DNA from 2 places in the Peribacillus sp. NPDC101480 genome. Region 2 is predicted to be linked to the other one. Evidence: riboswitches for the same ligand, from Rfam matches in the RefSeq annotation. Region 2 holds a riboswitch; the other holds the start of a gene.
What was found. Region 2 has a riboswitch for thiamine pyrophosphate ahead of tenA (thiaminase II). Riboswitches for the same ligand answer to the same signal wherever they lie in the genome.
Positions count from the first base shown of each region.

Region 1: another riboswitch for thiamine pyrophosphate. It lies ahead of ACQKMF_RS03070 (ABC transporter substrate-binding protein); the one in region 2 lies ahead of tenA (thiaminase II).

Region 1 covers NZ_JBNNSB010000001.1:600,052-604,856, reverse strand. Annotated here, with positions in the region: gene ACQKMF_RS03090 (TatD family hydrolase) at 1-143, opposite strand, end outside; gene ACQKMF_RS03085 (ABC transporter ATP-binding protein) at 162-905, opposite strand; gene ACQKMF_RS03080 (ABC transporter permease) at 889-1,671, opposite strand; gene ACQKMF_RS03075 (thiamine-binding protein) at 1,668-1,952, opposite strand; gene ACQKMF_RS03070 (ABC transporter substrate-binding protein) at 1,964-2,959, opposite strand; TPP riboswitch at 3,093-3,202, opposite strand; gene ACQKMF_RS03065 (protein-glutamine gamma-glutamyltransferase) at 3,516-4,337, shown strand; gene rarD (EamA family transporter RarD) at 4,405-4,805, opposite strand, start outside.
Region 2 covers NZ_JBNNSB010000004.1:199,722-204,526, forward strand. Annotated here, with positions in the region: gene thiM (hydroxyethylthiazole kinase) at 1-476, opposite strand, end outside; gene thiD (bifunctional hydroxymethylpyrimidine kinase/phosphomethylpyrimidine kinase) at 473-1,279, opposite strand; gene thiW (energy coupling factor transporter S component ThiW) at 1,248-1,769, opposite strand; gene tenA (thiaminase II) at 1,785-2,474, opposite strand; TPP riboswitch at 2,564-2,669, opposite strand; SAM riboswitch class I at 2,827-2,931, shown strand; gene ACQKMF_RS15295 (Fur-regulated basic protein FbpA) at 3,107-3,295, shown strand; gene ACQKMF_RS15300 (Spo0E family sporulation regulatory protein-aspartic acid phosphatase) at 3,549-3,743, shown strand; gene ACQKMF_RS15305 (N-acetyltransferase family protein) at 3,812-4,318, opposite strand; gene ACQKMF_RS15310 (GDSL-type esterase/lipase family protein) at 4,540-4,805, shown strand, end outside.

The DNA of each region.
Region 1 (4,805 bases), on a different contig from region 2:
TGATAATTGTTAATAGAAGAAGCCAAATTCATGGAAACAGTCAGCAAGGATTGCAAATGAACCTTTTCCATGTCAGTCAGAATCTGCTTCCGCTTAACAACATCATATTTATCCAAATGGATATGGCTGTCGATGATTCTCAAATTTAATAGCCTCCTTACTTAAGTAGAAAGAGTTGGCATTAATGCTGCATATAACTCTCTTTTCAAATGAAAAAATTCATCACTAAGAAGCTGTTCTTCACTTCTTGGCCTTGGAAACGGAACTTTGACTTCTTTGATGACCGCAGCCGGTTTTGCAGATAACACATAAATTCTATCGGATAGGAAAACCGCTTCATCTATGCTATGCGTAACAAAAAGCACCGACCTCCGATTTTCCTCCCAAACCGACAACAGCCATTTTTGCATTTGCAATCTTATCAGTTCATCCAAGGCAGAAAAGGGTTCGTCCAGGCACATCAAGTCCTGTGGACTTAAGATACTCCGGATGAATGCGGACCTTTGCTTCATGCCTCCTGATAATTCATGCGGATATGCTTTCTCATACTCTTCTAATCCAGCTTTCATCAATAGGGCTTTTGCCTTTTCTTTATCTCTGATCCCAGCAAGTTCACTTCCCAGCAAAACATTTTCCAATACCGTTCTCCAAGGTAAAAGGGAAGGCTGCTGCGGCATATAGCTGATATGGCCCTTTAAACCATTTATCTTTTTACCATCCAGTGAAATGATGCCATGATCCGGCTTCAAAATACCTCCGATCAAGTGGAACAAAGTACTTTTACCGCTGCCCGATGGCCCAAGGATCGTGACAAATTCCCCATCATCCACACGAAAATTCATGTTCTCCAATATATTCTGTTTACCATCGAAAGAATAGGAGACATCTTTAATTTCCAGCTTCATCCTTGCCGCCCTCCTTTCTCTTCCAAGAAACTAAGTATTTCTCCAGGAAGGTGATGATTCCAAAAAAGACCAGGCTCATTCCCATAATGATGAAAATGGCAACAAACACTCGGTCTGTCCTGAACGCAGAGGACGCGAGCGTCATATAAACACCAATCCCCGATTTTGCCCCGAGCCACTCTGAAATAACCGCACCCATTACGCTATAGGTGGCCGAAATTTTCAGGCCGGAGAAAATGAACGGGATTGAGTGAGGAAATTCCAGCTTCCAAAATAACTGGTTTTTCCCCGCTCCCATCATCTTGAAATAATGCTTAAGTTCGTATGGTGTCTGGCGAAAACCGTCCAATGATGCAACCGCAACCGGAAAAAAACATACGAGCGAAATCACTATTAGCTTAGGCAGCATGCCAAAGCCAAACCAGATCACCAATAGCGGGGCCAAAACTATGATAGGTATATTTTGTGATAGTATGAGCAGAGGATAAACCGCGTCCTTCACACCTGGAAATAGGTGTAAGGTTGCAGCAACCAATAAGCCGATGCAGCTTCCAATAAAAAAACCCGACAACGCAAGCTCGGTTGTCGATATAAGGTGTCCGTAAAGATTGCGCGACGACTCAATTCCTTCAATGAAAATGGCCGATGGAGCGGGAAGCAGCCATTCTTCAACCTTCAATAAGACTGTCACTGACTCCCAAACTATCAGCAACAATAATAAAAGAAAGAAGGGAGCCCCCTTCTTCCAAATTCCCCTTCCGATCATGCCCGATATTTCTCCGTTAACGTATCCATCGTAATCCCGCTTGGCTGATATAATATTTTCACTTGGGAAATGACATTCGGCGATCCTATTTCGATCATTCTTACATTCATTTTTTCTATCACGGCAAAAAGTTCGGAAAGCTCGCCCTCCATTGTCGTTTCAAGGGGGTGAACCTCATACTTGACACCAGATTCTTCAATGATCTTGATTGCTTCATCGACCATAGGGATGACATTTTCCCCTTTAGGAATAATTTGTATACTAATTAATGAATTGGCCATCGTATTTCCTCCTATTTTGGTAAAAATTCATTGGTAAATGCCTTTTCAGGATCGAAATCACCTTCAAGAAGCTTGTTTTCAGTCATCCAATCACTGTAATTCTTCCAGATTTCCAGTTTTTGTTCACCCCAACGCGGAGCATCATCCTGATACTTGGCTGCAAGCCACTCCTGGCTTTTCTTAACTAGTTTTGCATCAAGATCCGGCGCAGACTTAATTAACATGTCTGCTGCATCAGCAGGATTCTTAATCGCAAACTGGTACCCTTTTGATGCTGCATGAACGAATGCTTTAACAGTTTCGGGATCTTCTTTTATCATCTTTTCATTTGTAGTCAAAACAGGCGTATAGTAATCAAGCTTATCAGAGTATTCGGTTAAGTAAACCATATTAAGCTTTTCATTTCGCAACTCAGCCTCAATACCTGTCCATCCATAATAAATCCAGGCAAAATCTATATCCCTTTTAACCGAAGTGAAAAAATCCATGTCTCCTGTATTGACTATATCCACTTTATTTACATCCGAATTTTCTTTTTTCATGAGTGAATCAATAATGGCCTTTTCAACCGGAGAACCCCAGCCACCATACGTTTTCCCTTCAAAATCCTTGGGAGTTTTAATGTTCTTTGCCTCAGGGGAAGCGAATCCAGAGGTATTATGCTGGATGACTGCAGCAATCGAAACAATTGGCACGCCCTGCACGCGGGCCTGTGTTATGCCCTCCTGGTAGCTTACGCCAAATTCAGATTTTCCTGAAGCGACAAGCTTATCCGCTCCAGCTTCACCTGGCATGATAATTTCCACATCAAGACCTTGCTCTTTAAAATAACCTTTTTCCTTGGCAACATACAATCCTGTATGGTTTGTATTCGGTGTCCAATCGAGCACGACCGATACCTTTTTTAATTCTTCATTTTTAGATGCTTCTTCTTTTTCATTAATTCCGCCTGCACCACATCCAGCCAAAAGGAACAACGAAGTTAACAGTGGTAAGAATTTATTCAAGTTATTATCCTCCTACACATCATATAAGATCCATATGCCGGAACCATAATGGGGCTCCAGGGTCTATTCAAATACTGGATAAAAAGCAAAAAACGCCCGAAGATGAATTCGGACGTTAACATACAAAACAGAAAGTCAGTAATAATATGTTCCCTCCGCTGGCATCATCCAGATCAGGTTCAAAGAGTCAGCATCTAAAGGATGCAATCTCAGCCAGCAGTACTGGCCCCCCTACATTTCTCGCACATATGAACTTTTCTCTCTCATTATATCAATTCATAGGGAAAAGGGAATACTAATTTGCTTCTTATCACTAATTGGAAAGGTATTCCTTACTCTTAAGGATATCTAGCAAAACATCTTTTGGAACGAAAATCATTGAAATCAATGTAATTCTGCCTCTTTTCATTCCAATCATTCTTGACTGCAGCGGTGGCTGACAATTTCTAAATAGTCATTTCATTGCAGGCATTCATATAATGAGCATTATCTGTAGACATTTATGTTTACTGGTTTTATAAACCGTTAATTTAATAAGCAAAAGGTGGATATGATCATGATAAAGATTAATCACAGATGGTTAGATGTCAGTCACATCCAACCAGGAATAGCATCTGCTAAGTCGCTTGAAATTCTCCAATTGCTGGATGAAGATACTAACGTTTTTGAATACCGGAATTTTGGAGAGTTTAATTTCGATATACAGCTGCGGCGCCATGTCATTGAGGCAGCGATTTCATTGAATAAAAGTGAGGTAGAATTTTCAACACTTGAGGAATCGCAATCCAATAAACAATATTGGCACCTTTCAAAGGGTGGCACCTTCACCCTTCAGCCAGGGATACTCCCTCATGCTGCACTTCTGGACATTTTCATGAATGGAAGGCTTTATGCTTTCGAATGCGGGACGGCAATAGTCGTCACTTTTTTAAAGGCGATTTTGGATTTGATCGGCCCTAGGAATTTCGATTACCTTTTTTCAAACCTTTTTTTATATGACTGGCGCCCTCCGGAGAATATGGCTCTTAATATTCATCAAGGAAGGGATTATTTACCAGGCGATTGCGTTTACTTCATAAACCCCGATCACGACGAGTCAACTCCTGAATGGCAAGGTGAAAATGCCATATTATTAGGGAATAACCTCTTTTATGGCCACGGAATCGGGATTACCACTTCACAGGGAATCATCAATGAATTGAATAGCAATAGAAAGCCGTACGCAACCAAATCAGCATTCCTGACAACGCATATCATTTTCCTGGATAGTTCCTTCTATAGTCAATTCCAACTAAATAGAGCAAAGCCCGATCACTGTCCTGTCAGCCTTTCCAATTGTATTGTTTCTGAAATAGGTTCGAAGATTTACCTTTCATGACCTCTTTGTTTTATATACCCGCATAAAAAAATGCTTGGGGAGAGATCTCCCAAGCATTTTTTCTTATTCATGCACCAATATTCCCTTTGCCTTTAAGCCTGCGGGCATTCGCCTGACCCCATTTCGTTATGGATAGTGTATAAACGGCCAAGGCTGACCATATGAACAAAAAGGCTAAAAGATGTGCTTTGGTAAAACTTTCATGATAGATGAATACGCCTATCAATAAAGATAAGGTCGGAGCGATATACTGAAAAATGCCAAGCATCGATAACGGGATCTTCTCCGCCCCTTTCGCAAAATATAAAAGAGGCAAGGCCGTGGCAATCCCGCCGCCCACCAGCAGCAAGCTTGTGCTCCCATCTGTAAAGAACTGCATTTCAGACCGGTTCATCAAGTAGATCAGGTAACCTAGGGCCAGAGGCGTTACCATCATCGTTTCAAGAGTCAGCCCGATCGCCGCTTCGG
Region 2 (4,805 bases):
AATTTATTTGCGGCTCGAGCAGCCAGCTCTGCATTGCTGACCGCAAGCTCCTCCGAATCCACCCCGCGAGTAACGGTATCCCCACCCATCAATGAAAGGATCTCACTTGCATTGCCGCGAATGATGTGGAAAGTAACCTTACTTAGGAGCTCTTTAACTTGCTCTGATCGATAGGCGGTGGCACCAACTCCCACCGGGTCCAAAATGACCGGGATATCCAGGTCATTTGCCGTCTTACCGGCAATCTCCATTGCTTCCAAGGCTTTATCATCGATCGTACCGAAATTCAGGACCAATGCATCCGCTAATTTGACCATATCCGCCACTTCTCTTGGGCTCGATGTCATCACTGGTGAACCACCGATGGCAAGGGTGGCATTTGCACAGTCGTTGACCGTAACAAAGTTGGTGATTTGGTGAACGAGTGGTTTTCTTTCTTTTACCTTCACGAATAAATCGGCTGCGGAAACCTTCATATTAAGTCACTCCGTTCTTTTTTTGAATATGAATGAAAATGATGGACAGGACCATGACCTTTACCGATTGAAAAACTATTGCGTATCGCTTCAGAAATATAAGTCTTGGCCTGTTCGATCGACTCTTGCAAGGGCAGTCCATTTGCCAGGTTTGATGTAATGGCGGATGATAGGGTACAGCCCGTACCATGAGTGTTTTTTGTATGTATGCGCTCTCCCTTGATCCAGTGGAAGTCAGTCCCATCATAATAAAGATCATTTGGATTTCCCGCTGCATGGCCCCCTTTAAGTAAAACGGCTTTGGGACCCATTTCTTGTATTGAAATGCATGCCTTGTAGAAATCTTGTTTCGTCCGAATCGACATGCCAGTAAGCACTTCCGCTTCCGGTACATTTGGTGTTACAAGTGTTGCAAATGGAAGTAAGTCCATTTTTAAGGCGGAGACAGCCTTTTCGTCGAGCAAATGGTGGCCGCTTTTGGAAATCATGACAGGGTCAAGGATAACGATGGCAGGCATGAAGGTTTTAAGGGACGCAGCGACTGTTTCCACGATTTCTTTTGATCCAAGCATGCCTATTTTTACTGCATCGACAGGAATATCTTCAAATATAGCTGCAATTTGGTCCGATATGATAGCTGTTTCAATTGGCTGTACTGAACGGACTTCCATTGTATTTTGTGCGGTTACTGCTGTTATGGCAGACATTCCAAAGACCCCATGTGCAGAAAATGTTTTTAAATCCGCTTGTATTCCAGCACCGCCTCCTGAATCAGAGCCGGCGATGGTTAATGCTGTTTTCATAAAAAAACCCCTTCATATAATTATTTTTTAAAAGTATTTTAAGTAATATGAAAGCTAGAATCGCACCTGCGAATGAACTGAGCATAAAAGCCGGTAAAAAACCAAAAAGAGCAGCTTTTTCTCCTAATAGGAGGATGGCAAGTGGATAACAGGCCATGGAACCGAGAATGCCGGTCCCGATCACTTCACCTAAACAAGCGAATTTTAAGCTTTGTGTTTTTCGATAAAGGATGGCAGCCAAAAGTGCACCGATCATGCTCCCGGGAAAGGCGAATATTGAACCGGTACCAGAAATGTTTCTAATGATGGAAACTAGGAAAGCTTGTGTCACAGCATAAGCAGGCCCCAATAGAACGGCCGTGAGGACATTTGCCAGATGCTGAATAGGAAAGACCTTTGCAAATCCTGCAGGGATGAAAATAAATGAACTGGTCAGTGTCGTTATAGCCGTTATCATGGCAGTCAACGTCAGTTTCTTGATAGGATTCATCATCATGTCTGCGACCTACAGCGGCCAATCCTGCTCATTTTGAACCATATCCCAGAATAAATATTCATATCGGGAAGTAACCAAAAAGTGCTTTTCTAATCTAAGAAGTTCTTTTTCTGGCATGCCTTCCGTCAATTCTTCCAACAATGCGATCAGCCACTTGTGTGCTTCCCCGAATTCAGGTGATGAATAGGACCTTATCCAATCTGCGTAGCGATTGTTTTCCAATGCTGCTCCATTTTGTTCTTTTAATAGCAAACCTATTTCATAGTAATCCCAAGCGCAGGGCAGGAGACAGGCGATCAAGTCTGCCAATGTCCCATGCTGAGCTGCATTTAGCATGTAACCTGTATAGGCTAGAGTGGTGGGAGTAGGTTCTGTTTCTTCCAATTCCTTGGAACTGATCCCGAATTCGGAAGCATACTGCCGATGGATATCCATTTCCACTTGAAGGGTTTCATTTAAAATACTCGCAAACTTTGCCATGGTTTCGATGTTATGGGCTTTGATGACACCTAAAGCAAAGAGCTTGGAATAATCCATGAGATAGATATAGTCCTGCTTCATGTAATAGGCAAATTTCTTTTCAGGAAGCGTACCATTTCCAATTGCCTGGACAAAGGGATGTGAATGATTCCTTTTCCAAATCTCTTTTGCCCGTGCATGAAGTCTATCACTGAATGTTTCTGTTTTAATATTCTCCATTGTTCATCCTCCTTTAGAATGGTTCCCATAGATAATGAAAAACCCCGTTCCTGAATACGGAACGGGGTAGATGGATATAGTCTGTAAATGGACGATATCATCCACTTCCCTCCGCCGGTATGAGCCGGTTCAGGTTCAAAGGGTCCGGAAACTATTTCCATCTCAGTCTTAAAAAAGACTCCCCTAGTGGTGTGAATTGTATGTAATTACTGACATCATATCAGAAAGACAAGAAAATGCAACCCGTATTTGAAGAGGGAGCATGTAATGTCCAGAAAAAAAGGGAGAACCAGGTAATTGACTTTTGATAATTATTAGGGTAGAATCATTTCTACATCATTTATATATCGAATTCTTATCCAGAGAGGTGGAGGGACTTGGCCCAAAGAAACCTCGGCAGCGGACCCATTTTGGGAACTGTGCTAAATCCAACAAGCATATGCTTGGAAGATAAGAAGAGCCGTACGGACACAGTCAGCCTCTTCTTGAATTAGAAGGGGCTTTTATTTTTGGGAAATAACGTTTAGTGACATAATAGAAAAGGTATATATAATTTGGTGAAAATCAAACAAGTTGATAAAGTTAGCTAACTAGAAGCAGGCTCTAGGATGACTAGGAAAGGAGCCATTTACATGGCAGAATTATTTAAGAGGATTGAACAGAGGAAGGCAAAGCTCATTGAAGAGCTATTGGCCAATGGAGTATACAAAACCTCTGATGAAAGGCACCTTTATGATGCCCCATTAAAAGTGCTTGAAGATGAATATAAGATTGTTATAAATAGACCTAATAACGAGTCACCTTCTGAATGGATGACATAGTAAGCGATGGACTATATTTTGGGCTCTTGGATAAGGGATATGATGTAAGCATTCACAGTATACACTAGTGGATGCTTTTTTGCGTTTAATAGAAAATGACATAAAATATACATAATTAAAGAAAAAAGTAGGTGTTTTATCACATTTGACCTATAAAATAACACATTTTATTTCTGTAAAATAGTTGATTTTAACTAGTAGTTTAATTATGATGAAAGTGTAAAAAAATTGAATAAATGGGAGGTGGCATATAATGCCTTGCCGTAAAGTAACTATAGAAAGGGTAGAAGAAAAGAGACAGGAAATGATCAAATTGGCAGCAAGTTACGGCTTAACAAGTCTGCTTACTGTTCAGGCCAGTCAAGAATTGGATACGCTATTAAATGCGTTAGCAAGTAAAAGTGAGTCAGAATATTTTTCCCTCCAAAACGCATATCGGTATTTTTAAATTAGCCAATTCGACCTGTATTAATTTGAAAAAGCTACTGCTCAAGGCAATAGCTCTAAAAAATTATATTAAATATCGACACGTTTACCAAGAATGATCAAATCCCGCTCAATGCCATCCAGCTCGGCAACTTGAGGTAAATGTGCCCATTCTTCAAACCCGAATTTGGAAAAAAGCTTAAGGCTAGGTATATTGTGGGCGAAAATGAAACCCAATATAGTCTTAATACCTAATTTTGGACTCAATTCAATTGCCTTTTGAATCGAAATTTGTCCGATTCCTTTTCCCCGGAAATAATCATCAATATAAATGCTGATTTCGGCAGTGGAATTATATGCCGGTCGGCCATAGAAGGATTGAAAGCTTATCCATCCAGCAGTTTTCCCTTCTATAGTAATGATATATAGCGGTCTACTTTCTGAATGATGTTCCTCAAACCATTTAACCCTCGATTGGACGGATACAGGCTCCGTATCTGCCGTGACCATTCTTGAAGCAATTGTCGAATTATATATTTCAACAATTCTAGGTAAATCAGATAGTTCTGCCTCTCTAAACTCTATGAGCTCTTCCATGATGTAATCTCCTAACTATCATTTATTCAATCTCCAGAATGAAGGGTAATCCCGTTTTTTTGTTTAAGGGACGGTGAATTGACACCCAATCCATTGAAAGTTTTTTATTATCATACACTTTTTACTCTTTATCTGACAATTCCTTTTTTATGTTAAGTCTGCAGATTTTTTGGGTATGTAAAGGATTAAATACTTCTAGTAAAAAGGCAGAGGAGAACCAAATGAAAAAATTGTCAGTTTTTTTGATTATAGTACTGGTTATATGTTTTGTTGCATATGAATTTCAGGCCTCGGAGTCGGAAGATGTGCAAAGGGTGATGGCTTTTGGAGATTCGTTAACCTATGGAAAAGGGGATAAGGACGGAGAAGGATATATAGAAGGCCTGGAGGATGAATTGAATAACCCGGAATCGGAACAAAAAGTGAGTTTTTGGAATTACGGTATAAAAGGGCAGGAAACGGATGGGGTGATGAAACAGCTTGATGA